Regions from separate parts of the Pseudocitrobacter sp. CD920760 genome, predicted to be linked through region 1. Evidence: predicted binding sites of a transcription regulator. Region 1 holds the regulator's gene; each other region holds the start of a gene.
What was found. Region 1 encodes PurR, which represses purine synthesis genes. Its sites were predicted from a motif close to CANGCAAACGTTTGCNTG; they were not measured.
Positions count from the first base shown of each region.

Region 2: a site for PurR is predicted at 5,418-5,435, ahead of pyrC (dihydroorotase). Genes of this name have one in related genera too.
Region 3: a site for PurR is predicted at 4,657-4,674, ahead of AC1MKH_RS24050 (nucleobase:cation symporter-2 family protein). Genes of this name have one in related genera too.

Region 1 is NZ_CM173490.1:2,896,012-2,905,674, forward strand. Features, by position in the region: gene AC1MKH_RS13530 (TetR/AcrR family transcriptional regulator) at 1-391, shown strand, start outside; gene nemA (alkene reductase) at 444-1,541, shown strand; gene gloA (lactoylglutathione lyase) at 1,626-2,033, shown strand; gene rnt (ribonuclease T) at 2,138-2,782, shown strand; gene AC1MKH_RS13550 (Grx4 family monothiol glutaredoxin) at 2,858-3,205, opposite strand; gene AC1MKH_RS13555 (C40 family peptidase) at 3,545-4,402, shown strand; gene sodB (superoxide dismutase [Fe]) at 4,525-5,106, shown strand; gene AC1MKH_RS13565 (MFS transporter) at 5,145-6,311, opposite strand; gene cydH (cytochrome bd-I oxidase subunit CydH) at 6,473-6,562, opposite strand; gene purR (HTH-type transcriptional repressor PurR) at 6,857-7,882, shown strand; gene punR (DNA-binding transcriptional activator PunR) at 7,879-8,811, opposite strand; gene punC (purine nucleoside transporter PunC) at 8,920-9,663, shown strand, end outside.
Region 2 is NZ_CM173490.1:2,113,781-2,123,443, reverse strand. Features, by position in the region: gene murJ (murein biosynthesis integral membrane protein MurJ) at 1-870, opposite strand, end outside; gene AC1MKH_RS09765 (Gfo/Idh/MocA family protein) at 1,013-1,936, opposite strand; gene AC1MKH_RS09760 (YceH family protein) at 1,939-2,586, opposite strand; gene rimJ (ribosomal protein S5-alanine N-acetyltransferase) at 2,596-3,180, opposite strand; gene mdtH (multidrug efflux MFS transporter MdtH) at 3,412-4,620, shown strand; gene AC1MKH_RS09745 (lipoprotein) at 4,792-5,352, shown strand; gene pyrC (dihydroorotase) at 5,500-6,546, shown strand; gene dinI (DNA damage-inducible protein I) at 6,618-6,863, shown strand; gene bssS (biofilm formation regulator BssS) at 7,138-7,392, shown strand; gene solA (N-methyl-L-tryptophan oxidase) at 7,539-8,657, shown strand; gene AC1MKH_RS09720 (DUF2770 family protein) at 8,762-8,875, shown strand; gene trhO (oxygen-dependent tRNA uridine(34) hydroxylase TrhO) at 8,876-9,663, opposite strand, start outside.
Region 3 is NZ_CM173490.1:5,090,267-5,099,929, reverse strand. Features, by position in the region: gene yicI (alpha-xylosidase) at 1-1,306, shown strand, start outside; gene AC1MKH_RS24055 (AsmA family protein) at 1,395-3,077, opposite strand; gene AC1MKH_RS24050 (nucleobase:cation symporter-2 family protein) at 3,214-4,605, opposite strand; gene gltS (sodium/glutamate symporter) at 4,878-6,080, shown strand; gene glpK (glycerol kinase GlpK) at 6,189-7,697, opposite strand; gene AC1MKH_RS24035 (MIP/aquaporin family protein) at 7,719-8,567, opposite strand; gene zapB (septal ring assembly protein ZapB) at 8,986-9,231, shown strand; gene AC1MKH_RS24025 (sulfate ABC transporter substrate-binding protein) at 9,412-9,663, shown strand, end outside.

The DNA.
Region 1 (9,663 bases):
CCTTGCGCAACACTTTGCCGCAGGTGAAGGAACTTATCGCGATCGCCTGCTGGCTTACTATCAGCAGGCCGTTAACCAGTTTTGCCAGCAGGGAAAAATTAGCGGTTGTTTAACCGTGAAGCTCTCTGCGGAAGTGTGCGACCTGTCGGAAGACATGCGCGCAGAAATGAATAAGGGCGCCAGCCAAATCATCAACCTGCTGGCACAGGCGCTGGAACAAGGTCGTCGTCACGGTTGTTTACGCTTCGACGGCGAGGCGCATACCCAGGCAGAAGTGCTCTATTCACTTTGGCTCGGCGCGAACCTCCAGGCCAAGATTTCAAAGAGCTCAACGCCGCTGGAAAGCGCGCTGGCTCACGCCAAAATTATGATTGCAACGCCCGCACAATAAGGGCGTTTTATTTTATCGAATCACTAGACGACCGGTCTACTCAGGAGTCACCATGTCGCAAGAAAAACTGTTTACCCCACTGAAAGTGGGTGCTGTTACTGCCCCTAACCGTGTCTTTATGGCCCCGCTCACCCGCTTACGCAGCATTGAGCCCGGCGATATCCCAACGCCGCTGATGGCTGAGTATTACCGTCAACGCGCCAGTTCAGGGCTGATTATTTCTGAAGCGACGCAAATCTCCGCCCAGGCGAAGGGCTATGCCGGCGCGCCGGGTCTCTACAGCAAAGAGCAAATTGCCGCATGGCAAAAAATCACCGCAGGTGTTCACGCTGAAGGCGGCCGCATTGCCGTACAATTCTGGCACACCGGGCGTATTTCCCACTCCAGCCTGCAACCTGGCGGCCAGGCACCGGTTGCGCCGTCTGCCCTGAGCGCAGGAACGCGGACTTCCCTGCGTGACGAAAACGGTCATGCTATTCGCGTTGATACCTCTATGCCGCGGGCGCTGGAAACCGAAGAGATCCCGGGAATTGTGAATGATTTCCGTCAGGCGGTCGCCAATGCCCGTGAAGCCGGTTTCGACCTGGTTGAACTGCACTCTGCGCACGGATATCTGCTGCATCAGTTCCTTTCGCCTTCTTCTAACCACCGTACCGATCAATACGGCGGCAGCGTCGAAAACCGTGCGCGTCTGGTGCTGGAAGTGGTTGACGCCGCTATCGAAGAATGGGGTGCCGACCGCATTGGGATCCGCGTATCGCCGATTGGTTCCTTCCAGAACGTGGATAATGGCCCGAACGAAGAAGCCGATGCGCTGTATCTGATTGAAGAACTTGGCAAACGAGGCATTGCTTACCTGCACATGTCTGAACCAGACTGGGCCGGTGGCGAACCGTACAGCGAAACGTTCCGTGAGAAAGTGCGCGCCCGCTTCCAGGGTGTGATTATCGGTGCCGGGGCCTACACGCCGGAAAAAGCCGAAGATCTGATCCAAAAAGGGTTGATTGACGCCGTTGCCTTTGGCCGCGCGTATATCGCCAACCCGGACCTGGTGGCTCGCCTGCAGCGCAAAGCGGAGCTCAACCCGCAGCGTCCGGAAAGCTTCTATGGCGGCGACGCCGAAGGTTACACCGATTACCCTACACTGTAATCGTGCATTGATAGCGGCAGGGATCCGCCGCTATACTAAAATAATGTTTTGTTTTAAATAACGATTATCCAGTGAGAGGAAATTATGCGCTTATTGCACACCATGCTTCGTGTTGGCGACCTGCAACGTTCCATCGAGTTTTACACCAAAGTACTGGGTATGAAACTGCTGCGTACCAGTGAAAACACCGAATACAAATACTCCCTCGCCTTCGTCGGCTACGGAGACGAAAAAGACGAAGCGGTAATTGAGTTGACCTATAACTGGGGCGTTGATAAATACGATCTCGGTAACGCTTATGGTCACATCGCCCTGAGCGTTGACAACGCCGCAGAAGCCTGTGAGCGTATTCGTAACAACGGCGGCAACGTTACCCGTGAAGCCGGCCCGGTAAAAGGCGGCACCACGGTTATCGCCTTCGTTGAAGATCCGGACGGTTATAAAATCGAACTGATTGAAGAAAAAGATGCCGGCAAAGGCCTCGGCAACTGATTCCCCACGGGCGCTACGGCGCCCGTTCTTTTATCCGCTTTTACTGCATCCCCTGGCAAAATTTGCCATAATGCGCGCTACTTTTTTCAGGTTAAGAGATTCTAATGTCCGACAATGTGCAACTGAATGGTCTGTGCGACCGTTTTCGTGGTTTTTATCCCGTGGTGATTGATGTGGAAACCGCCGGATTCAACGCCAAAACTGATGCTCTGCTCGAAATTGCAGCGATCACGTTGAAAATGGATGAAGATGGCTGGTTGATGCCGGACACCACTGCACATTTCCATGTCGAGCCGTTTGAGGGTGCGAATCTGCAACCGGAAGCGCTGGCGTTCAACGGTATTGATCCGACTGACCCTGAACGTGGCGCCGTGAGCGAACATGACGCGCTGCATGCTATTTTCAAAATGGTGCGCAAAGGCCTGAAAGACGCGGGCTGCAACCGCGCCATTATGGTCGCGCATAACGCCACCTTCGATCACAGCTTCATGATGGCCGCCGCCGAGCGCGCGAATCTGAAACGCAATCCGTTCCACCCTTTCGTGACTTTCGATACCGCTGCGCTGAGCGGGTTGGCGCTGGGGCAAACCGTTCTGTCGAAAGCCTGTATTGCGGCAGGTATGGCCTTTGACGGTGAGCAGGCGCACTCCGCACTGTACGATACGGAACAAACCGCGCAGCTGTTCTGCGAAATCGTCAACCGCTGGAAACGTCTGGGCGGCTGGCCGCTGCCAATAGCCGCTGAATAAATCACATAAAAAAAGCGACCGTTTCAGGTCGCTTTTTTTTGCCGGGAGGCGGTTAACGCCGTAACCGCCAGCGAATTACTCCGCTTTCGGCTCTTCTTCTTTATATTTCGCCGCAGTTTCTTTGATCAACTGCTGCAATTCACCGCGCTGGTACATCTCGATGATGATGTCGCAGCCGCCAACCAGCTCGCCATCAACCCACAGCTGCGGGAAGGTCGGCCAGTTCGCGTATTTCGGCAGCTCAGCGCGGATTTCCGGGTTTTGCAGAATATCTACGTAAGCAAAACGTTCGCCACAGGCAGAGAGCGCCTGGACAGCTTGTGCGGAAAAACCGCAGCTTGGCAGTTTCGGGGAACCCTTCATGTACAGCAGGATGGGGTTCTCGGCGATCTGACGTTGGATTGTTTCAACAGTTGTGCTCATTGTCTTACTTCCTTAACTTCGAATACCACATGTAGTCTGACATTGTAGCGTTTCAGACCTCAGACGGAAAATAACATTTTATTCACTCTTTACTATTTTACCGTCTGAGCGCAGAAGATGCCTTCGAAATGTCACTTTAGCAGCCCGCAGCCAAAAAAACTGTGCATTTTTTGGCTGATTGTATTTCGATTGCTGTTTTTTTTTGCACTTGCTAACGAAACACTATTTTAGATACAAAATCGCTATTAACTTTATTGGTTTATATGGATTAGAATTGATGAGTTTTGTAAATCATACCCAGGCATGAATTTTATGCCTCCATACTCAGAGGATTGCTCAGTGGCGCGAATAAAAAAAATGTCGATCACGCTCTGTGCTTTGCTGTTTTCATCATTAGCATTCTCGCCGCTCTCGCACGCTTCCGGTCACACGAAAGCCACGGCGGCGCAAAAATCGCTTTCCGCCAAAGGAAGCGAACGGAAGAAGAAAAATACCGTCAGCAAAAGCAGCAGCAAGAAGAAGTCCACCGCCTCAACCAGTAAAAAAACCACCACTAAGGCGACGGCAAGTAAAAAAATTGCCTCTACCGCCAGCAAATCATCCCGCACCGCGCGCACTGCCAGTACCACGAAGACGGCCACTACGCGCCGCAGCAAAAGCAGCGCGATGAAAACCGCAGCGGCAAACGTCACCACCAAATGCGTGGTCCGGAAAGGCCATAAGAAATCCTGTACCACCAGCACGGTGGAGAGCAAACCGTTAACTATCGCCGAAGCGCATAAGGCGCGCGTGCAGAAAGCACAAAAAACCGCGATGAATAAATTGATGGACCAGATTGGCAAACCTTATCGCTGGGGCGGCACCTCTCCGCGCACCGGTTTTGATTGCAGCGGTCTGGTGTATTACGCGTATAAAGATCTGGTGAAATTCCGGATCCCACGTACCGCTAATGAAATGTACCACCTGCGCGATGCCCGTGCGATTGACCGTGGTGAGCTGGAGAGCGGCGATTTAGTGTTCTTCCGCACGCGTGGCCGTGGCACCGCCGATCACGTTGGCGTCTATATCGGCGGCGGGAAGTTTATTCAGTCTCCGCGTACCGGGCGCGATATTCAAATTACCTCGCTCAGTGAAGACTACTGGGATCGCCACTACGTCGGCGCACGCCGCGTGATGACGCCGAAAACCATCCGCTAACCCCTGCCCTGCCACGTTGCTGGCAGGGTAACCTTCTCTTTTATCACACCTTTTAATTTGCTACTCTATCCACACTCAGTACAGGGTTACTGGGGATATTAACTATAAAAAGGAGAGTAGCAATGTCGTTCGAATTACCTGCATTACCGTATGCCAAAGACGCTCTGGCACCGCACATTTCTGCCGAGACGCTCGAATATCATTATGGGAAACACCACCAGACTTACGTCACCAACCTGAACAATATGGTGAAAGGGACGGCGTTTGAAGGCAAATCGCTGGAAGAGATCATTCGCACCTCTGAAGGCGGCGTGTTTAACAACGCAGCGCAGGTCTGGAACCACACCTTCTACTGGCACTGCCTGGCACCGAACGCCGGTGGCGAACCGACCGGTGAAGTGGCAGAAGCCATCAACCGTGCTTTCGGTAGCTTTGCTGAGTTTAAAGCGCAGTTCAGCGATGCAGCCGCGAAGAACTTCGGTTCTGGCTGGACCTGGCTTGTGAAAAAAGCCGACGGCAGCCTGGCGATTGTCTCTACCTCTAACGCGGGTACGCCGTTGACCACGGATGCCAAACCGCTGCTGACGGTAGATGTGTGGGAGCACGCTTACTATATTGATTACCGCAATGCGCGCGTGAGCTATCTGGAGCACTTCTGGGCGCTGGTAAACTGGAAGTTTGTTGCTGAGAATCTGGCGGCATAAAGAAATGACGCAGAAGGGTATCCCCTTCTGCGTTTTTGTTACTGGCTGACCACGGCCTCTTCACCCTGTGAACGGCTGCTGAAGAAGACCAGCAGCAGCGCAAACCCTGCCACAATCGCCCCCATTACCGGCACAAAGCTGTAACCCAGTCCACCGGAGATCACCGCGCCACCAGCTACGGCACCCAGCGCATTGCCGAGATTAAACGCGCCAATGTTTACCGAAGAAGAGAGCCCCGGCGCTTCGTGCGCAACACGCATTACGCGCATCTGCAATGGTGGCACCACCGCAAAGGTCGCCGCGCCCCACACCACCATACTGAACGCCGCGCCGATTTCCGTACGCGCCAGGAACGGGATCGCCAGCATAATCAGCATCAACAGCAGCAGAAAACCTTTCAGCGTACCGCTCACTGAACGGTCAGCAAATTTACCGCCAAGATAGTTACCGATTGAGAAGCCCACGCCAATCAGTACCAGCATTAATGTGATAAAGGCAGGCGTCGCATTCGTGATGGTGTGCAGAACCGGAGAAATGTAGGTATAGAGCGTGAACATCGCCCCAGCGCCCAGTACGGTCGTGAGCAACGCAGACAATACCTGTGGGCGTACCAGCACCGACAGTTCACGTTTCACGTCTGGTTTCTCACCCGCCCCGCCCTTCGGCAGCGACAACCACAGGCCGATTATTGCAATTACGCCCAGCCCTGCCGTCGCCAGGAACGACATGCGCCAGCCGATGGTCTCCCCAAGCCACGTGGCCGCCGGAACGCCACCGATATTGGCGATGGTCAACCCCATAAACATGGTCGCTACCGCGCTGGCTTGTTTATGTTTTGGCACCACGCTTGCGGCAACCACCGACCCCAGACCAAAGAACGCGCCGTGGTTGAGGCTGGTTATAATGCGTGACAGCATCAGCGTGGTGTAATCCGGGGCGATAGCAGAAAGGACGTTACCCAGGGTAAAAATCGCCATCAGGAAAATTAAGGCGTTGCGGCGTGCGCGATGTGAGAGTAGCAGCGTCATCAGCGGCGCGCCAACCATGACACCTACGGCGTAGGCGCTGATCAACATACCTGCGGCAGGAATCGAGACATCAACCCCTTTGGCAATAACGGGTAATAGCCCCATCGGCGAAAATTCGGTGGTACCTATCCCGAATGCGCCTACGGCTAACGCCAGTAAGGGATAATTCACTTTCATGCTTTGACTCCGGTTTGCCGCAAACGCAGGGCGGCGTGACAACAGATAGCAAAAGCATGACATCAATCACAAAAAAACAGAAGTGAACAAATTAGCAAAATATTTTTGCTGAATTGATAACAATCTCAGAGAGGGAGAGCAGCCTCTCCCTTTAGGATGGGTTAATGCAGGACGGCGGTCAGCGCGGCAGCCACGATCAGCGCCAGCGTAATAACCGTGGTGGTAATTGACATCTTCAGTTCGGTACTCATCAATTTTTCTCCTTATTATCCCCACACCAAAAGTGAGCTATGTCATTTTTGCACACTTATTCGCAAAAATCTTCCCGGATTTCACGCAATAACCGATTTTGCGCTTCCACTTTTGGCAAAGATAAGACAAAATTCGACGCTTATTAAAAAGTGTATCGGCCATTGACCCCCTCCTGTCGTCCTGTGTCGTTTTCCCGGCGAACCGCAATTTATAACATTGCGCCAGGGTGAGTGAAGGCAAACGTTTTCGTATTGAATCGATCAGGGGCAGGCCCGGGTCTGGAGTGAGATGGAATGGCAACTATTAAAGATGTAGCGAAGCGCGCAAACGTTTCCACTACAACTGTATCACATGTGATTAACAAGACGCGTTTTGTCGCCGAAGAGACGCGTGAAGCGGTGTGGGCGGCAATCAAAGAATTGCACTACTCTCCCAGCGCCGTGGCCCGTAGCCTGAAGGTCAATCACACCAAGTCCATTGGTTTGTTGGCGACCAGCAGTGAAGCTGCCTACTTTGCAGAAATTATTGAAGCCGTTGAGAAGAACTGCTTCCAGAAAGGCTATACCCTGATCCTCGGGAATGCGTGGAACAACCTTGAAAAACAGCGCGCGTATCTCTCCATGATGGCGCAGAAGCGCGTGGACGGCCTGCTGGTGATGTGTTCCGAATATCCGGATTCGCTGCTGCAGATGCTGGAAGAGTACCGTCATATTCCGATGGTGGTTATGGACTGGGGCGAAGCGAAAGCTGACTTTACCGACTCAGTTATCGATAACGCCTTCGAAGGCGGCTATATGGCTGGTCGTTATCTGGTGGAACGTGGGCATCGCGAAATTGGCGTGATCCCAGGCCCGCTGGAGCGCAATACCGGCGCAGGTCGTCTGGCTGGCTTTATGAAAGCCATGGAAGAGATGATGATCAAGGTGCCGGAAAACTGGATTGTGCAGGGCGATTTCGAACCGGAATCCGGCTATCGCGCGATGCAGCAAATACTGTCCCAGAATCCGCGCCCTACCGCTATCTTCTGTGGTGGCGATGTCATGGCGATGGGCGCGTTGTGCGCCGCAGACGAAATGGGGCTGCGCGTGCCGCAGGATATCTCGCTGATTGGTTACGACAACGTGCGCAACTCGCGTTTCTTTACCCCGGCGCTGACCACCATCCACCAGCCGAAGGATTCCCTCGGGGAAACCGCCTTCAATATGCTGATGGACCGAATTGTCAGTAAACGCGAAGAGTCGCAGTCCATTGAAGTGCACCCGCGCCTGATTGAACGCCGTTCCGTGGCCGACGGCCCGTTCCGCGATTACCGCCGTTAAGCCTCTTTGCGGACGCTCGAATCGGGCGTTCGCAACCATTCGTTGTTCAGCGTTTCACTGTCCCCTAAATACTCGAGTAACCAGCTTAGCGCCGGTGAACTGTCGTTTTGCTGCCAGGTCAGACAACAGGCCGCATCGGGAAACGGGTTTTCCAGTTCCAGAGCAACCCATTCACCTTTATCTATCTTCGGTCGCGCAAAATGCTCTGGTACCATGCCAACGCATAATCCTGCGGATAAGCAGGTTTCTGACGATTCCCAGTCAGGCACCACGACCCGCTTCTGGTTGTCCAGTAACCAGGTAGTACGTTTAGGTAACGAACGTGACGTATCTTCGCGCACCAGCGACGGCCAGTTGCGCAACACGTCATCACTGAGCGGCCCCGCCATCTGCGCCAGCGGATGCGTACGGGCTACCACACACTGCCAGCTCAGCATGCCCATATCGCGAAACGCATAGCGCCCCCCCACGGGAATCGCGCGCGTCGCGCCAATCGCTAACTCAACGCGCCCATCCGCCAGTGCATCCCACACCCCGTTAAATACCTCCTGATACACCAACAGCTCTACGTCACTGAAGTGGCGATAAAAATCGACAATCATCTGTCGGGTGCGCTCTGGTTTTACGATATTGTCCACCGCGATGGCCAACTGCCCTCTCCAGCCATTAGCAATTTGCTGACACTGCTGACGGGTGATCTGCATTTTTTTGATAACAGAACGCCCCTCTTTCAAAAACCATGCCCCGGCGGGGGTTAATTCTACATCCCGGTGGCGACGTTCAAACAGCGGAACCGCCAGCCACTCCTCCAGTTGACGTACCGTATAACTGATTGCAGAAGGTACACGGTGCAGCTCATTTGCCGCGCCACTAAAGCTGCCATTCCGCGCAACGGCATCCACGACTTCCAGTGAATATTCAGACCACATTTTCTGCTCACAAATTTTTTGAAACCAACACGCAAATATTAGCGTTTCACAAGGCAAATTTCACTCTCTACACTCTCAGCCTCTTCCAAAACAAGAAAAGGCGTTTTTATGCAACCTGGGAAAGGATTTTTAGTCTGGCTCGCCGGCCTGAGCGTATTAGGCTTTTTGGCCACCGATATGTATCTTCCGGCCTTCGCCGTGATTCAAAACGATCTCCAAACGCCGGCAGCGGCTGTCAGCGCCAGCCTGAGTCTGTTCCTTGCCGGGTTTGCTCTCGCGCAGCTGCTTTGGGGGCCGCTTTCAGATCGTTATGGCCGCAAGCCTGTTCTGCTGATTGGTCTGACCATCTTCGCCTTTGGCTGTCTGGGTATGCTGTGGGTTCGTGATGCCACCACCCTGCTGATTCTGCGTTTTGTACAAGCCGTTGGAGTCTGCGCTGCGGCAGTGACCTGGCAGGCTATGGTGACGGATTATTTTCCGGCACAGCGGACTAACCGTATTTTTGCCACCATCATGCCGCTGGTCGGGCTTTCTCCGGCGCTGGCACCGTTACTGGGAAGCTGGATCCTGCATCATTTTGAATGGCAGGCCATCTTTGCCACCCTGTTTATCATCACCGTTATGTTGATGATTCCGGCCCTGCGCCTGAAACCCGCACATAAAAAGAACGCGGTCAGTGAAAACAAACTGACCTTTATGAAACTCCTGCGCAGTCAGGACTATCGCGGCAACGTACTTATCTACGCCGCCTGCTCCGCCAGCTTCTTTGCCTGGCTGACCGGTTCGCCATTTATTCTCAATGCCATGGGCTACAGCCCAACGGTGATTGGCCTGAGCTACGTCCCACAGACT
Region 2 (9,663 bases), 780 kb from region 1:
CGACGGCAGAAGAATCGTCCCCAGCGCCACGCCCAGCACGCCGGACGGGAACTCCATCAGACGGTCAGCGTAGTACATCCACGAAACGGAACCGGAAACCAGGAAAGAGGCAAAAATGGTGTTGATGATCAGGGAAATCTGGCTGACGGAGACGCCAAGGATAGCCGGCCCCATTTGCTTCACCACGCGCATCGCGCCCGCATCTTTTAAATTGATGCGCGGCAGTACCAGCATGCCAATTTTTTTCAGATGCGGCAGCTGATACGCCAGCTGGAGCACGCCGCCTACGGTCACCGCCCACGCCAGCGCCAGCACCGGTGGGTTGAAATACGGCGCAGCAAACAGCGCAAAGCCAATCATACTGACGTTAAGCAGCGTCGGCGCAAACGCAGGCACCGAGAAGCGGTTCCAGGTGTTAAGAATAGCCCCCGCCAGCGAGGCGAGTGAAATCAGCAAAATATAGGGGAAGGTAATGCGCAGCAGCTGTGAGGTGAGATTAAATTTATCCACCGTATCGGCAAAGCCCGGCGCGGTAATCGTGATAACCCACGGTGCCGCCAGCATGCCAATGACCGTCACCAGCGCTAACGCCAGCGTCAATAAACCGGAAACATACGAGACAAATACGCGGGTCGCGTCTTCGCCCTGCTTGCTTTTGTATTCCGCGAGAATCGGCACAAAAGCCTGAGAAAACGCGCCTTCGGCAAAAATACGGCGCAGCAGGTTAGGCAGTTTGAACGCAACAAAGAAGGCATCAGTCGCCATTCCTGCGCCAAAAACCCTTGCCACAATGGCATCACGCGCAAAACCCAGCACGCGCGAAAACATGGTCATCGAGCTGACAGCCGCCAGCGATTTTAATAGATTCATTAACGTGTTATTCCACAACCGGAAGCAAAATGCCTGCAACAGCCCGGCGCGATTGCCGGGCTGCGGTTTACAGGCAGGAGCCTGAAGAGGCGTTAGTCTACCGGGTTCGGGATGAATTGCTACTGCCAGATGTTACAGCAGGTTATTCATCAACGGCCTCGCGCCACAGCGCTTCTACGATGCGTTGCGCCATCAGTGCCTGGTCGCCAGCGGTTTCCGGAACCGTCTGATTTTGCACGCATTCGATAAAGTGGCGCGCACAGCCGACGAATCCGCGCTGCTCAAGCGTGGTCTGCCAGCCGGGTACGGGACGGGTGAGCACGCCTGCGCCCCGCTCTTCTCGCCACTCACGCATATCGGTGATGTCATACAGCGCGCCGTCCGTCACCGCCTGCACCCACTCGCGCTGGCTCCCGGCGCGGCGATGCATGCTGGTTGTGACGCTAAGCGTTGGATGGCTGAAGTGATGCTCAGCGTAGAGCATCTCACCGTCGTCTGTGGTTTGCAGCGTGCCGCTGCTTAAGGGCGCATTACCGCCCGCCAGCCACAGCGCGGTGTCGACCACATGCAGATAATCATCCAGCAGCGTGAAGTGCAGATCGTGCGGGCCGACGCTGTCGGTACGGTGTTTATCCATCCGCAGCGACGCCGCATTGGCGAGATTGCCTTTCAGCTCACGATACAGCGGCGCGAAACGGCGATTAAAACCCACCATCAGCGTTAACTTCTTGCGCGCGGCCAGTTCGACCAGACGCTCGGCATCGCTTAGCTTCTCCGCCAGCGGTTTGTCGACGCAGACGTGCACGCCCGCATTCAGCAGTTCGCTGACCACCGAATAGTGAGACGCCGTTGCGCTGTGGACAAACACAGCATCGCACTGCGCCGCCAGTGAGGCTAACGAGTCCGCATACGGCATGCGGTAGGTTTCGCACACTTTCAGCGCCTTCTCTTTACCCGGCGACCAGGCCGCCTGCAACGTCCAGTCGGTGGCGGCGCTGAGTACCGGAAGCCACGCCTTCTGCGCGATCCCGCCCAGCCCAACCACGCCTACGCGTAATTTTGCCATCGTTATTCTCCGAGATGCGCCAGCAGGGAATCCAGGCGCTGTTTCAGCTCCGCCACTTCGCCTTCCAGTGCATCAACGCGCGCACGGAGATCGTCATCCGCCGGGGCGACATCATCGGCGACCTGGGCCAGTACTTCCATTTCCCCGCTGAAAAGGTGCATATAGCGGCTCTCGCGTTTGCCAGGTTCGCGCGGCAAACGCATCACAAACGGGCCATCATCCCGCGTAGCCAGTCGCTCAAGCGTGGCTTCCACTTCTGCCATATCGCTAAATTCATGCATCCGCTGCGCGCGGCCACGCAATTCACCCGGCGTTTGCGCACCGCGCAGTAACAGCGTAGTCACCAGCGCCACTTCGGCGCTGGAAAGTTTCAAATCGCCAAATTCAGAATTACAGAAACGTTGTTCGTACTTGGTCACGCGGTTACCAAAACCGCTGACCGTGCGCAGATAGTGGCGTTTGACCAGCGTATCCAGCAGATCCTGTACGTCAGACTCGCTGAGCGTCATCACCGGTTCGCGGTTGGTTTTCTGGTTACAGGCCGTCACTACGCCATTAATCGACAGCGGATACTGCTCGGGTGTGGTGACCTGTTTTTCCAGCAGGCAACCAATCACGCGCGCTTCCAGCGGGGTTAACTCATATTTCATCTCTTCTCCTTAGCGACCAGCTGTCCATTCCTGGGTGGTGAGTGCGGTTAATACGTGGTCACGCCATTCGCCGTCAATCAGCAAATAGTTTTTGGCATAACCCTCTTTTTCAAACCCCAGCCGCGCCAGTAAATCGCCGCTGCGCTGATTGTGCGGCATATAGTTAGCCATAATGCGGTGAATATGTTGGGTGCGTTGCATATAGCGGATAGCGCTGGTCAGCGCTTCAAACATCAGCCCCTGCCCCTGCCACTTTTGCCCAATCGAGTAACCAAGGTAGCAGGCGTGGAACGACCCGCGCACCACGTTAGAGAAATTGGCGACGCCAATAATTTCCTTCTCCTCCGGGTCGAGCAGCGCAAAATAATACGCGCTTCCCTGCTTATGAAATTCATTAATCATCGACAAGCGAGCCTGCCAGCCGGAAGGATAACAGTGGCTATCGTCACGGATGGGCTCCCAGGGTTTTAAAAACTGCCTGTTCTCTGCGTAATAATCGGCAAGACGCCATGCATCACGGTCATGGACCAGACGCACAACCAGACGATCGGTTGTCAAACGCACTTTCGGCACGTTACTGCGATAGCCAAACATCTCTTACTCCTGTACCTGAATAATAACCCGGGTTAACTCACTATACCTGTCCACAGGGGGTCTGTGAAAACAGCAACATACCTTTTTTCATACCCCGATCGCGATTTCGATAAACAAGCTCAATCAAAGCAGCATTTTGATAAAAAAATATTGTCGCTGGCAATATGGGAAAAGGTGAGGCGACCCGGCAGAATGGAGATGTTCATCTCTTTTTATTCCCCTGGAGGGGAAATGTCCCGCGTATCGCAGGCAAGGAGCCTGGGTAAATATTTCCTCTTAGTCGATAACATGCTGGTTGTGCTGGGCTTTTTTGTCGTCTTTCCGCTGATCTCCATTCGTTTTGTCGATCAGATGGGCTGGGCGGCATTAATGGTCGGGATTGCGCTCGGTCTGCGCCAGTTAATTCAACAAGGTCTGGGTATTTTTGGCGGCGCGATTGCGGACCGCTTCGGCGCCAAACCGATGATTGTGACCGGCATGCTGATGCGCGCGGGCGGTTTTGCCATTATGGCCGTCGCGCACGAGCCGTGGGTGCTGTGGCTCTCTTGTTTGCTTTCCGGGCTTGGCGGCACGCTATTCGATCCGCCGCGTTCCGCCCTGGTGGTGAAGCTGGTGCGTCCGGCGCATCGTGGCCGTTTTTTCTCACTATTGATGATGCAGGACAGCGCGGGCGCGGTCATCGGTGCGCTGATGGGCAGCTGGCTGCTGCAATATGACTTCCGTCTGGTGTGCAGCGCGGGTGCGGTGCTGTTCATTCTGTGCGCTATCTTCAACGCCTGTTACCTCCCGGCATGGAAACTTTCTACTGTGAGAACGCCAGTACGCGAAGGGCTTGCGCAGGTGCTGCGTGATAAACGTTTTGTCACCTATGTGTTAACCCTCACCGGTTACTACATGCTGGCGGTACAGGTAATGCTGATGCTGCCAATCATGGTGAACGATATTGCGGGCTCGCCTTCTGCCGTGAAATGGATGTACGCCATCGAAGCGGCGCTATCGCTGACGCTGCTCTACCCTATCGCACGATGGAGCGAAAAACGCTTTCGCCTTGAGCAGCGTCTGATGGCGGGCCTGCTGATCATGACAGCTTCCATGTTGCCGATTGGTCTGGCCACCTCGCTACAGCAGTTGTTCACGTTAATTTGTACGTTCTACATCGGTTCGATTATTGCGGAACCGGCACGTGAAACGCTGAGCGCACATCTGGCCAATGCCCGCGCGCGCGGCAGCTACATGGGCTTCAGCCGTCTGGGGCTTGCCTTTGGCGGCGCCCTCGGCTACACCGGTGGCGGCTGGCTATTCGACAGCGGGAAAGCGCTGAACCAGCCGGAACTGCCGTGGGCGATGCTGGGGCTTATCGGCATAATCACATTTATCGCCTTATGGTGGCAGTTCAGTCCAAAACGCGCTGCCTCCGGTATGCTTGAACCCCGCCTTTAGCCCTTTTATTCCGCGCAATTGATGGCCTGCAATTCACGCAGGCCATCAGTAGAATCTCATCCTAAGAAAGAAGAGATGGCACTTTCAGTATTTTCCGCTGTCATAATCACGACTGAAAGCGCAAGCTGCCTGTGGACAGGATTACAGCACAGCATCATATTGAGGAACTTCATGAAGAAATTTTTTGTCATTGCCGCACTGATCGTTGGCGGCCTGGTGGCGGGTTGTAATCAACTGACGCAATACACAGTGAGTGAACAGGAAATTAATCAGGCGCTGCAAAAGCACAATAATTTCTCGAAAGATATTGGCCTGCCCGGCGTGGCCGACGCGCACATCGTGCTGAATAATCTCACCAGCGCCATTGGCCGCGAAGAGCCGAATAAAGTCACCCTCACCGGTGACGCTAAACTGGATTTAAACTCGCTGTTTGGCAGTCAGAAAGCGACCATTGACCTGAAACTGAAGGCGTTACCGGTCTTCAATAAAGAGAAAGGTGCGATTTTCCTGCAGGAGATGGAAGTGGTCGATGCCAAAGTGACACCGGAGAAAATGCAATCGGTGGTGCAAACTTTAGTGCCTTATCTGAACCAGTCACTGCGCAATTACTTTAATCAGCAACCGGCTTACGTGCTGAAAGAAGATGCCAGCAAAGGCGAAGCACTGGCTAAAAAATATGCGAAAGGTATTGAGGTAAAACCAGGACAAATTATCATCCCGTTTACGGATTAACATCGTAAAAAAGACGCCCGGCGGATATTTTCGTCGGGCGTCTTTTTTTTACAGAAAGGAGTGCAAAGGAAAACGTTTACGTTTATCCTTAGTGCCCGGCAAAAAACAGCCCTAATGACTGATTTCCCACCAGGCCGGAGCACACCCATGACCGCATTACCGCAAGTTCTGAAAATTCGCCGCCCAGACGACTGGCATATCCATCTGCGTGATGGCGAGATGCTGAAAACCGTCGTGCCTTATACCAGCGAGCTCTATGGTCGTGCGATCATCATGCCAAATTTGGTGCCGCCTATCACCACCGTGGAAGCGGCCATCAGCTACCGCCAGCACATTCTGGATGCCGTTCCGGCAGGCCACGACTTTACTCCGCTGATGACCTGTTACCTCACCGACTCCCTCGATCCGAATGAAGTGGAACGCGGTTTTCAGGAAGGTGTATTTACGGCAGCTAAGCTGTATCCGGCAAACGCAACGACCAACTCCAGCCACGGCGTCACCAGTATCGATGCCATTATGCCGGTGCTGGAGCGAATGGAAAAACTCGGAATGCCGCTGCTGGTTCACGGTGAAGTCACTCACGCCGACATCGATATTTTTGACCGCGAAGCACGCTTTATCGAGACGGTTATGGAGCCGTTGCGCCAGCGTCTGCCAGGGCTGAAAGTCGTGTTTGAACACATCACTACCAAAGATGCCGCAGATTATGTACGTGAGGGTAATGAACTGCTGGCTGCGACAATCACCCCGCAGCATCTGATGTTCAACCGCAACCACATGCTGGTTGGCGGCGTGCGCCCACATCTTTACTGCCTGCCGATCCTCAAACGTAATATCCACCAGCAGGCGCTGCGCGAACTGGTCGCCAGCGGCTTCGAGCGCGCATTCCTCGGGACTGACTCCGCGCCGCATGCGCGTCATCGCAAAGAAGCCAGTTGCGGCTGTGCAGGCTGCTTTAATGCGCCCACCGCGCTCGGTAGCTATGCCACCGTCTTTGAAGAGATGAATGCGCTACAGCACTTCGAAGCCTTCACCTCGCTGAACGGCCCACGTTTCTATGGCCTGCCGGTGAACGAGTCTACCGTTGAGCTGGTACGTGAAGAGAGCCAGGTGGTTGAGAGTATTGCCCTTTCTGACGATACCCTGATCCCCTTCCTCGCCGGTGAAACCGTACGCTGGACGGTAAAAAAATAAATCGCACGCTCCCTGTTGTAAGTTTTTTGCTTTAACTGTATAAATATACAGTACACATACAGGGGGCAACCATGCGCATTGAAGTGACTATTGCTAAAACCACAACCCTCCCCGCTGGCGCACTTGATGCACTGGCGGGTGAACTCTCCCGACGAATTAACAATCAGTTTCCGGATAGCGGCGGCACCGTTTCGGTACGCTACGCATCGGCAAATAACCTTTCGGTTATCGGTGGCATTAAAGAAGATAAAGACCGGATCAGCGAAATTCTCCAGGAGACCTGGGAAAGCGCGGATGACTGGTTCATAACCGATTAATTTGCTCCCTCATTGTGTTCTTTGCCGGGTCGCCCCGGCTTTTTTATTTCTCGCCGCCCCGCTTCTTTTTGGCCTTATTCTGATTCCATTAATAAAATCTCAGCCACAATGGTGATTTATTGCGCAACAAAACGCGTACTTTAGGAATTTGTGTTGCATTTTATTTAAAATCTCGAATATTAAGTAAGTTGTTGGTATACTGAAAAAGCTTCGAAAAAAACCTGCATTGAACCTCGAGAGTTGTTGCCTTTTAACAAAGATATAAGGGGTTATGATGGAAAAGAATAATGAAGTCATCCAGACCCATCCCCTCGTTGGATGGGACATCAGCACCGTTGATAGCTACGATGCGCTGATGCTGCGCCTGCACTACCAAGACCCCAATGAATCGAGCAAGAAAGAAGCTGAAATAGGTCAAACGCTTTGGTTGACTACCGATGTCGCTCGTCAATTTATTTCTATATTAGAGGCGGGCATCGCCAAAATTGAATCCGGCGATTACCAGGCGAATGAGTATCGCAGGCATTAGTGCTGATACGAATAATTATCAAACAGGCACCTTCGGGTGCCTTCTTTATTTTCAGGCTTGTATCAGGCTGGCTTGTTAATTACCCTGCTATACACATCATCCTGCATGCTGATGCGGCTTATCAAAAAACAATTCCAGGAAGCGCTATGCAATATGACTTAATCATTGTCGGCAGTGGCTCCGTCGGGGCGGCTGCCGGATACTACGCCCGTAAAGCGGGACTGAATGTCCTGATGACCGATGCCCACATGCCGCCTCATACCGAAGGCAGCCACCACGGCGACACGCGTCTGATTCGCCACGCGTATGGTGAAGGCGAAAAATATGTTCCTCTGGTGCTGCGCGCGCAGCAGCTGTGGGACGCGCTGGCCACCACCAGCGGTGAAGACCTGTTCGAACGTAGCGGCGTGGTGAATCTTGGCCCGGCAGATTCAACCTTTCTTGCCACCGTGGCGGAGAGTGCGGAAAAATTTGGCCTTGATGTAGAACGACTGGATGCCGCAGGCGTAATGGCCCGCTGGCCTGAAATTCAGGTGCCCGAAGACTATCAGGCCATCTTTGAGCCCGCGTCTGGCGTGCTGAAAAGCGAGCTGGCGGTAAAAACATTGATCGCGCAGGCAAAGGAAGCGGGTTGCGCGCAACTCTTCAACTGCCCAGTCACCGCGATTGAACATCACGCTGACGGGGTCGCGATAGAAACGTCAGAAGGCCGCTTTGAAGGGAAAAAACTGCTGCTCAGCGCCGGTACCTGGGCTAAACAACTCTACCCGCAATTACCAATACAACCGGTTCGCAAAGTGTTTGCCTGGTTCCAGGCCGATGGGCGTTACAGCCGCAAAAATAACTTCCCGGCGTTTACGGGGGAGTTGCCGAATGGCGATCAGTTCTACGGTTTCCCGGCGGTTGAGAATGAACTTAAAATCGGCAAGCATAATGGCGGCCAGCTAATCAATACGCCACAAGGGCGCAAACCGTTCGGTACCGTCGCCACCGATGGCTCTGAGGCTTTCAGCTTCCTGCGTAATATTCTGCCCGGTATTGGCGGCTGTTTGCACGGTGCCGCCTGCACCTACGACAACACCGCGGATGAAGATTTCATTATCGATACGCTACCCGGTCAGCCAAATACTTTACTGATTGGCGGGTTGAGTGGTCATGGGTTCAAGTTCGCGACCGTGCTGGGTGAAATCGCCACGCGATTCGCGCAGTCACAGCCAGAAACCTTTAACCTGGCGCCCTTCTCGCTTTCCCGTTTTGACGATTAATTAGTGCGGTTTGCCTGATGGCGCTGCGCTTATCAGGCCTACACTCGAAAGCACCTGACAAAAACGCAGGCACATACGATGATGTGCCTTTAAAGAGAATAATGATGCAGCGTCTATATCACTATCTGGTCAACAACCTGCGCGAGCACTTTATGATTTACGTCGCGCTCTGTCTGCTGCTGGCCCTGATCGATCTTATCTGGATTTTTTTCGCCTGATCACTGAGGGTCAGGAATACCCAGTTTAGTATTCAGCCGACCACGCGATTTATTGAAAATCTTGTTGCCATTTTCACGTCCGGCGCGGCGTTTACGCTGCTCCTCTTCCGGCAGTTTGTGCTCTTCCTGGCAGGCTTCGCTACAGCAGCCGTCATATTTCTCTGCGCAGGCCGGGCACTGAATGAAGAGCAGATGGCAGCCGTCGTTCAGGCAATTGGTGTGACTGTCACAGGCCGTCCCGCACTGGTGGCAGTGGGCAATCACCTCGTCAGAAATACGCTCTCCCATCCGCTCGTCAAACACAAAGTTCTTGCCGATAAAGCGCACCGGTAACCCCTGCTCACGCGCGCGGCGGGCATATTCAATAATGCCGCCCTCAATGTGCCACACCTGCTTAAACCCGTTATGTTTCATCCAGGCGCTCGCTTTTTCGCAGCGAATTCCCCCGGTGCAGTACATCACAATCTTCTTGTCTTTATGTTCCTGCATCATCTCGACGGCTTTCGGTAGCTGATCGCGGAACGTATCTGCCGGGATCTCCATGGCGCGTTCGAAATGGCCGACTTCATACTCATAGTGGTTGCGCATATCGATGAACACCGCATCCGGGTCATCCAGCATCGCGTTCACTTCCGCCGCTTTTAAATAAGCGCCGACATCGTTCGCGTCAAACGAGGGATCGTCAATGCCGTCCGCCACAATGCGGTCGCGCACTTTCATGCGTAGCACCCAGAATGATTTGCCGTCGTCATCCAGCGCGATGTTAAAGCGCAGCCCGTCCAGCGCAG
Region 3 (9,663 bases), 2.2 Mb from region 1:
AGGGCTGAAGGTCTGTGTGTGGATCAACCCGTACATTGGCCAAAAATCACCGATCTTCCAGGAACTGAAAGAGAAGGGCTATCTGCTTAAACGCCCGGACGGTTCGATCTGGCAGTGGGATAAATGGCAGCCTGGATTAGCGATTTATGACTTCACCAACCCGGATGCCTGCCAGTGGTACGCCGACAAGCTGAAAGGGCTGGTGGATATTGGCGTAGATTGCTTCAAAACCGACTTCGGCGAACGTATCCCAACGGATGTGCAATGGTTTGACGGTTCCGATCCGCAGAAAATGCACAACCACTACGCCTTTATCTACAACGAACTGGTGTGGAACGTGCTGAAAGAGACCGTTGGCGAGGAAGAGGCGGTGCTGTTTGCCCGTTCCGCGTCCGTGGGGGCGCAACAGTTCCCGGTTCACTGGGGTGGTGACTGCTACGCCAACTACGAATCAATGGCGGAAAGCCTGCGCGGTGGCCTGTCGATTGGCCTCTCCGGCTTCGGCTTCTGGAGTCACGATATCGGCGGCTTCGAAAATACCGCGCCTGCCGATGTCTACAAACGCTGGTGTGCATTCGGCCTCTTCTCCAGCCATAGCCGCCTGCACGGCAGCAAATCCTACCGTGTACCATGGGCGTACGACGAAGAGTCCTGCGACGTGGTGCGCTTCTTCACGGAAATGAAGTGCCGCATGATGCCGTACCTCTATCGCCAGGCTGCGCTGGCGCATGAGCAGGGCACGCCAATGCTGCGCGCCATGATGCTGGAGTTCCCGAACGACCCGGCATGCGACTACCTCGATCGCCAGTATATGCTGGGCGATTCCGTGATGGTGGCACCGGTGTTCTCGGAAGCGGGCGACGTGCAGTTCTATCTGCCGGAAGGCCGCTGGACGCACCTGTGGCACAACGATGAAGTACAGGGCAGCCGCTGGCATAAACAGCAGCACGACTTCCTGAGCCTGCCGGTGTATGTCCGCGACAACACCTTGCTGGCACTGGGCAACAACAACCAGAAACCGAACTACGAGTGGCATGAAGGCACTGAATTCCAGCTCTTCTGTCTGGATGATGGCCGCGAAGCAGTCTGCACTGTTCCGGCAACGGATGGTTCAGCCGCGTTTACGTTGAAAGCGGTGCGCGCGGGCAACACCATCACCGTAACTGGCGAAGGTAACGCGCGTGACTGGACGCTGTGCCTGCGTAACGTGCAGCAGATCAGCGGTATTAAGGGCGGCGCACATGCGGGAAGTGAGCTGGGTGTGGTGGTGAAAGCGCAGAGTAATACGCTGACGATCACACTTTAAAAACGCCGGATGGCGCTGTCGCTTATCCGGCCTACGATGAATTTGGTTATGTCATTGTAGGCCTGGTAAGCGTAGCGCCACCGGGCAATTACGGGGTGGTAATCTCCCCGCCCCGCATCGTCTGCGTTACCTGCTCCTTCGCCATATTCACCGCGCTCAGCTGTCCGTTTACCGTTGGCTTGAGCGGTGCGTCTGCCTGCACTGCGCCGGTGGCGGTGAGCTGAAGGTTACCGTCGCCGCTGATGGGGAGCGCTGGCCATCCCCAGGCCTGCAAAGTATTCAGCGGCACGCCGCGTGCGTCGAGGCTGACGTTCACCTGCCGTTGCGGCAACTGAGAAACCGTGGCGGTGGCTTTGAGCATGCCTTTCTCTGTGTACGCCGTAAGTTCGCTGATATTGACCGTCGAGGCGTTTGCCGACAGCGCGAGGCTCGGTCGATTGACGTCTACGCGATTAAACGTCGCCGCCGCCGCATTGAGTTGCGCATTTCCGCCCCATACGCCCCACAGGCGATTCTTCACCAGTTGCAGGTTGGTGGCGCTGCCTTCCAGCGCCGTGATCTGCCACGGGAAAGCCGGGTCGATATCGATAACCAGATTGCGGCTGGCGGTAAATTTCTTCAGGGTCACGCTGTTGAGCCACTCCGGCAATGCGTCCATCCATAACTGTTTCCAGTTATTGGGTAACGTGTATTCAAGGCCCACAATCGACGCATCATCCAGCGTCAGCGCCTGCCCGTTGCGCAACCAGAAACCGGACGTTCGCACCGTGCTGCCCTCCCAGCGGGTGGTAAACTGGCGCAGGGCGATGCCCTGGTCTGAGAGCTCGCCGTTGAAAATGGGGGCCAGCAGATGTAGCGAGCCGTAGATAAACTCACTGGCGTTCAGGGTGATTTTACCGTCCGTACTTTGCCATCCGCCCTGGGTTAGGGACAAGTTGCGCACGTTCATATCGAGATCGGTTACCGCCCAGTCTGGCCCCTGTAAACGGGCATCCACGACCTCAAGGCGGCCAATTTGCAGCGACGGAACGGTGCTGAGCGGGGCGAAGAAATCGATCAGCGTTTTGTCGCTTTGCAGACGAATATCGTTCAGGCGCAGATTATCCACCACCCAACTTCCGTCGGCGTTGCGGCGGGCATTTCCGGCCAGCGAGCCGCGCGCGACCTCCGCGCCAAGGCTGGTCAGCGTTACTACACCGTTATCAATATCCCCTTCAATAACCGCGTTGCTGGTGGGTACGCCATTGAGCGTCAGGGAACCGGCATTCACCTGCAAATGCGTTTTCTTGCCCAGCACGTTGCCTGCTTCCGGCGTCCATGGCGCAATGCTGCCGTTAACCCGTTGCGCACTTAATTCCCAGCCGGTTTCCGGGCTGTTGAAAGCCATATTGTTGAGCTGCAGGCGATCGGCGGCAAAGGGAAGCGGCGCGTTAGACGGCGAGAGATTTAACGTTCCGTCTTGCAGCAGGATAGTGTCAACGTGTAGCGGATCGGTCACCTGGCGGGTGCTCAGGCCGATATCGACAGCTTTAGCGACCAGCGTCGCGGGTTTGCCATCACGCCCGAAGGTCACATTCCTGAACAAGATATGAGAGGGTGATGAGAAACGGTGATCCATCGCATCGAACGTCACCTGGTAATCGGTGTTCTCAGTAAGCCACTGACTGACTTCGCGCGCGCCCCAACGGGTTTGCAGCAGGAAGTAGAAGGCGAGAATGACCAGCAGCAGTGCGACGAGGAGCCAGAGAATCAGCTTTCCAATAAATTTCATGATCTTCCATCCTGAGAAGGGCACATAAGGCAGTTATGCACGAATTATGCGCAATGCTCAAGGTGAGAAGGGTGAAATTCGGTGTCAGCGTGTGGGGATAATGCCGGATGACGTCGCCGCCATCCGGCAAAGCGGATTACGCTTTCTCTGGCGGGAAGACCAGATTCAGAACAATCGCGGTGATACCGCCAGCGGCGATACCCGAGGAGAGCAGATTTTTCAGCCAGTCCGGCGCAAACTGGAGGATCTGCGGCTGCTGGGAGACGCCCAGGCCGATGGCCAGTGAAAGGGCAATAATCAGGATTGCGCGGCGGTTCAGCGGCTCGCGGGAGACAATACGCACGCCGGACGCGGCGATGGTGCCGAACATCACCAGCGTTGCGCCACCCAGAACCGGCTCAGGGATGTGCTGCACAAAACCACTTACCGCCGGGAACAGACCAAGGACAATCAGCATCAACGCCACCACGAAACCAACGTAACGGCTGGCGACGCCGGTCAACTGAATCACGCCGTTGTTCTGGCCGAAGCAGGAGTTCGGGAAGGTGTTGAATACCGCCGAGACAAACGAGTTCAGGCCGTTGGCCAGCACGCCGCCTTTCAAACGTTTCATGTAAACCGGGCCGGAGACCGGTTGCTCAGAGACGTCAGATGTCGCCGTAATATCACCAATCGTTTCCAGTGAGGTGATCATAAACACCAGCATCAGCGGCAGCAGCAGGTTCCAGTCAATGCCCAGACCATAGTACAGCGGCGTCGGGATCATCAGCAGATCGGTGTTAGTCGGCGCGGTATTTTCCGGCAGCATACCCAGGAACCAGGCCATCAGATATCCCGCCGCCATGGCAATCACCAGCGACGCAATGCGCAGGTACGGGTTGCGCTGGCGGTTAAGCAGAATAATCAGTACCAGCACGATACCCGCCAGCAGCAGGTTTTTCGGCGCGCCAAAGGTGTTGTTGCTCATTGCCGCATAACCGCCGCCAATGGATGTCAGGCCGACCTGAATCAGCGACAGGCCAATAATCATTACCACCACGCCAGAAACCAGCGGCGTGATAATACGTCGCGCAAGGTGCAGCACGCGTGACAACACCATCTCGGTGCAGCTCGCCAGCATTAAGGTACCAAACAGCGCCGCCATCATGGTCGGCACATCGGCACCGCCGGTTTTCAGCGCGGTACCGCCCATAATCAGCGGCGCAACGAAATTGAAACTGGTGCCCTGAATCGACAGCAGACCTGAACCCACCGGGCCCCAGGCTTTAATCTGGATAATGGATGCCACACCGGATGCAAACAGCGACATGCTGATGATGTGCTGAGTATCGGCCGCCGGCAGACCCAGCGCCTGACAAATCAGCAGGGCGGGCGTGATCACCGCGACAAACATCGCCAGCAGGTGTTGCAGTGCGGCAAAAAGGGTTTGTGGCAGCGGCGGGCGGTCTTCTAAGCGGTAAATCAATTCGCTGTTTTGAGTGTGCGCAACCGGTTGCGCATTTTCTGACTCAAGGGTGTTGGCGGACATCAGGGGCGATCTCGTGGTGGAAAAGTGGCGATTTTATCGGACTGGTGGGTAAAAGCAAACGGTTGCTTTGTGATGGCGTTAAAAAATTACCGGACCTTAATTTTTATCAATTATTCATTGCATAAATGGTTTATCAGCGTGATTAACCTTTTTCTGTCATTTTTGCGCATTTATTGATTACAATCTGCTCCCTGATCTTACGATGAGATCTCAACGACACAGGAAATACGTCGCGTATGAATGAATCATGCGTCTGGTAAGGAGCTTTAAATATGTTTCATCTCGATACGTTATCTACGCTGGTCGCGGCGACAATGGTGCTGCTGTTAGGGCGCAAACTGGTTCACTCCGTTCCCTTCTTTAAAAAATATACCATTCCTGAACCGGTCGCCGGTGGGCTGCTGGTCGCGCTGGCGTTGCTGGTGCTGAAAAAAAGCATGGGCTGGGAAATCGACTTCGATATGAGTCTGAAAGACCCGCTGATGCTGGCCTTCTTCGCCACGATTGGCCTGAATGCCAATCTCGCCAGCCTGCGTGCGGGCGGTAAAGTATTAGGCACCTTTCTGATTGTGGTGGTGGGGCTGCTGCTGATGCAGAACGCCATCGGCATTGGCATGGCGAAAATGCTGGGACTGGACCCGTTGATGGGCCTTCTGGCAGGCTCGATTACGCTCTCTGGCGGCCACGGCACCGGGGCGGCGTGGGGCAAACTGTTTACCGAACGCTACGGTTTTACCAGCGCAACGGAAGTCGCGATGGCCTGCGCAACGTTTGGCCTGGTGCTGGGCGGCCTGATTGGCGGGCCAGTGGCGCGTTATCTGGTTAAACACTCTTCCTCGCCGGACGGTACGCCGGAGGATCAGGAAGTGCCGACGGCATTTGAAAAGCCGGACGTTGGGCGCGTTATCACCTCGCTGGTGTTGATTGAAACCATCGCATTGATTGCGATTTGTCTGACGGTCGGGCGAGTCGTTGCGCAACTGATTACCGGCACCATGTTTGAATTGCCAACCTTTGTATGCGTGCTGTTTATTGGCGTTATCCTGAGTAACGGCCTGGCGCTGGTGGGATTCTATCGCGTCTTTGAACGTGCGGTGTCGGTGCTTGGCAACGTCAGCTTGTCGTTATTCCTGGCGATGGCCTTGATGAGCCTGAAACTGTGGGAGCTGGCTTCACTGGCGCTGCCGATGCTGGCGATTCTGGGCGCGCAGACGCTGGCAATGGCGCTGTACGCCATTTTTGTCACCTACCGGATGATGGGTAAAAACTACGATGCGGCGGTGCTGGCGGCGGGTCACTGTGGCTTTGGGCTGGGTGCGACGCCAACGGCGATTGCCAATATGCAGGCGATTACCGAACGTTTCGGCCCGTCGCATACGGCGTTTCTGGTGGTACCGATGGTGGGGGCGTTCTTCCTCGATATCGTCAATGCGCTGGTGATTAAGCTCTATTTGATGTTGCCGATGTTTGGCTAATCAGTGCGGGGAATGTGGCGGATGTGGCGGGGGCGCTTCGCTTGCCCGCCCTACATCGATCGCAATTCTTTGTAGGGCGGGCAAGCGAAGCGCCCCCGCCATCGTTTTTTACTCTCCGTGATCTTCCCACGCCAGCGCGCGTTTCACTGCTTTTTTCCAGCCGCTGTAACGATAATTACGCTCGGTCGTTTCGATCCCCGGACGGAATTCACGCTCAATCACCGCTTTCTCCTGCAACTCATCCAGATTCTGCCAGAAGCCTACCGCCAGGCCTGCAAGATACGCAGCCCCTAACGCGGTGACTTCACGCACTTCCGGGCGCTCTACGCGGGTACCCAGAATGTCTGACTGGAACTGCATCAGGAAATTATTGGCAACCGCGCCGCCGTCAACGCGCAGGGCGTGCAGACGAATGCCGGAGTCAGCCTGCATCGCTTCCAGCACGTCGCGCGTTTGATAAGCAATGGATTCCAGCGTGGCGCGAATAATATGGTTCGAGTTGACGCCGCGCGTCAGGCCGAAAATCGCGCCGCGCGCATACGGGTCCCAGTATGGCGCGCCGAGGCCGGTAAACGCCGGAACCACATACACACCGTTGGTATCTTTTACTTTGGTGGCGAAATATTCGGAATCGAACGCGTCGCTGATGAGTTTCATCTCATCACGCAGCCACTGAATAGACGCGCCAGCCATAAACACTGCGCCTTCCAGCGCATAGTTCACTTCGCCGCGCGGGCCGCAGGCAATGGTGGTCAGCAGGCCATGCTCGGATTTCACCGCTTTTTCGCCGGTGTTCATCAGCATAAAGCAGCCGGTGCCGTAGGTATTTTTCGCCATCCCTTCCTTCACGCACAGCTGGCCGAACAGTGCGGCCTGCTGATCGCCTGCGATCCCGGCGATCGGAATACGCGTACCGCCTTTCCCGCCGATGTTAGTCTGGCCATACACTTCCGAGGATTTGCGTACTTCTGGCAGCATGGCGCGCGGGATATCCAGAGCGTCCAGCATTTTGTCATCCCAGTCCAGCTCGTTGATGTTGAACAGCATGGTACGTGAGGCGTTGGTGTAGTCGGTGACGTGCACGCGTCCCTGGGTCATTTTCCAGATAAGCCAGGTATCGACGGTACCGAACAGCAGTTCGCCACGCTTCGCGCGTTCACGGGAGCCTTCAACGTGGTCCAGGATCCATTTCACTTTGGTGCCGGAGAAGTACGGGTCTACCACCAGACCCGTCGCGCTGCGCACGTACTCTTCCATGCCGTCGCGTTTCAACTGCTCACAGATATCAGCGGTACGGCGGCACTGCCAGACAATCGCGTTATAAATCGGTTTCCCGGTTTCACGTTCCCATACCACGGTGGTTTCGCGCTGGTTGGTGATACCAATCGCGGCAATCTGATCGGAATTGATATCGGCTTTTGCCAGCACTTCGACCAGCGTGGAGCTCTGGGTCGCCCAGATTTCCATCGGGTCGTGCTCAACCCAGCCTGGCTTAGGATAAATTTGTTCAAACTCGCGCTGTGAAACACTGATGATATTGGCATCGTGATCCATCACCACGGCGCGGGAACTGGTGGTGCCCTGGTCGAGCGCAACGATATATTTTTTGTCAGTCATAATGCGTGTTCCATAGTCAGATTACAGCGAAGCATTGTGTTGAGCGCTACCGGAGGTGGTTTCTTTCTCTTCAACCACACAGGTATCACACGGCAAATGGCGGCCAATCAGTTTGCGATAGCTGAATGCACCCAGCGCCGCGCCCACCACGGGTGCGAACATCGGCACCACGAAATAAGGAATATCTTTGCCGCCGGTGAAGGCAACGTCGCCCCAGCCTGCCAGCCAGGCGAAGGTTTTTGGTCCAATATCACGCGCCGGGTTCATCGCAAAGCCGGTCAGCGGCCCCATCGATGCGCCGATAACGGCGATTAACAGGCCAATCAGCAGCGGTGCCAGAGGCCCGCGCGGAATGCCGTTGCCATCATCGCCGAGCGCCATGATCACGCCCATCAGAATAGCGGTTATCACCATTTCTACCGCGAAGGCCTGCACAAAATTGATATGTGGGTTCGGGTAAGTGGAGAATATTCCAGCAAGATCAAGACTTTCTACACTGCCGCGCACCATATGATGGGTTAATTCGTAGTCGTAGAAAAGATTGTAGTAAAGCCCGTAAACCAACGCCGCTGCGCAAAACGCACCGGCAAACTGAGAAAGAATGAAAGGGACCACTTTACGGCGTTCGAAACAGGCGAACAGCCACAGCGCAACGGTGACCGCCGGGTTAAGATGTGCGCCGGAAACCCCTGCGGTCAGGTAGATGGCCATCGCCACGCCCAGACCCCAAATGATGCTGATTTCCCACTGGCCAAAGCTGGCCCCTGCGACTTTTAATGCCGCAACACATCCCACGCCGAAAAAGATCAACAGCCCGGTACCAAGAAACTCTGCAATGCACTGGCCTTTTAGGGTTGAAGTTTGGCTCATAATCGGTTCCTGAAGACAGTTTGCTAGTTATAGTGTCGTGGTGGTCGAAGACACCCACGCTGCCATGTAGGCATGGTGTTAATTTATCGTTAACGAACATAAACGAGAAATATCGAAATCAAAATGTGTGTACTGCGTCATAAAATGAGCGATTTCGCGCTACATTGTGTGTCTTTACGGAACTAAAAAAAGAGAGCTGAATCATTTCATGAACCTTCCGTGTTAACAAATAAGGGGTAAATGCGCCGAAAGCTCCAGGTCTAGACTGAAAATTGTTGCAAACCGCAATCTACGTGCCCTGGCGCTGGACAGGGGGAGCGGGGCTCCATACAATCGAAGGTCAGAAGTGCGCTTATTTTCGTTAAGGCGTCGCCGGGTTCCCGGGACGATATCAACGCCTTGCAAGATCAGGAGAGGTATGACGATGTCATTAGAAGTATTTGAGAAACTGGAAGCAAAAGTTCAGCAGGCGATTGATACCATCACCCTGTTGCAGATGGAAATCGAAGAACTGAAAGAAAAGAACAACGCGCTGGCGCAGGACGTTCAGTCTGCACAGCACAGCCGTGAAGAGCTGGAACGCGAAAACAACCAGCTGAAAGAACAGCAGAACGGCTGGCAGGATCGTCTGCAGGCGCTGCTGGGCCGTATGGAAGAAGTTTAATCTTCCATTAAGTTTGCTGCCTTCATCGGGCGTTATGCCAGGAAGGCAGCGACTTCTCTTCGCATTATTTCCCCGCTGTATATTTCAAAATCACATAATCAATCTTTTTTTATTCTTTAATGTTCGATTTGCTTTCTGGCACGCTAGCCTCATCAACGACACAACATAAGAGAGCGGGCGATGAACAAGTGGGGCGTGGGTTTAACTCTTTTGCTGGCTTCCACCAGCGTACTGGCTAAGGATATTCAATTACTTAACGTTTCTTACGATCCGACGCGCGAACTGTACGATCAGTACAATAAAGCCTTCAGCGCGCACTGGAAAAAAGAGACGGGCGATAACGTGGTGATTCGTCAGTCACACGGCGGGTCCGGAAAACAGGCGACATCGGTTATCAATGGTATCGAAGCCGACGTGGTGACGCTGGCGCTG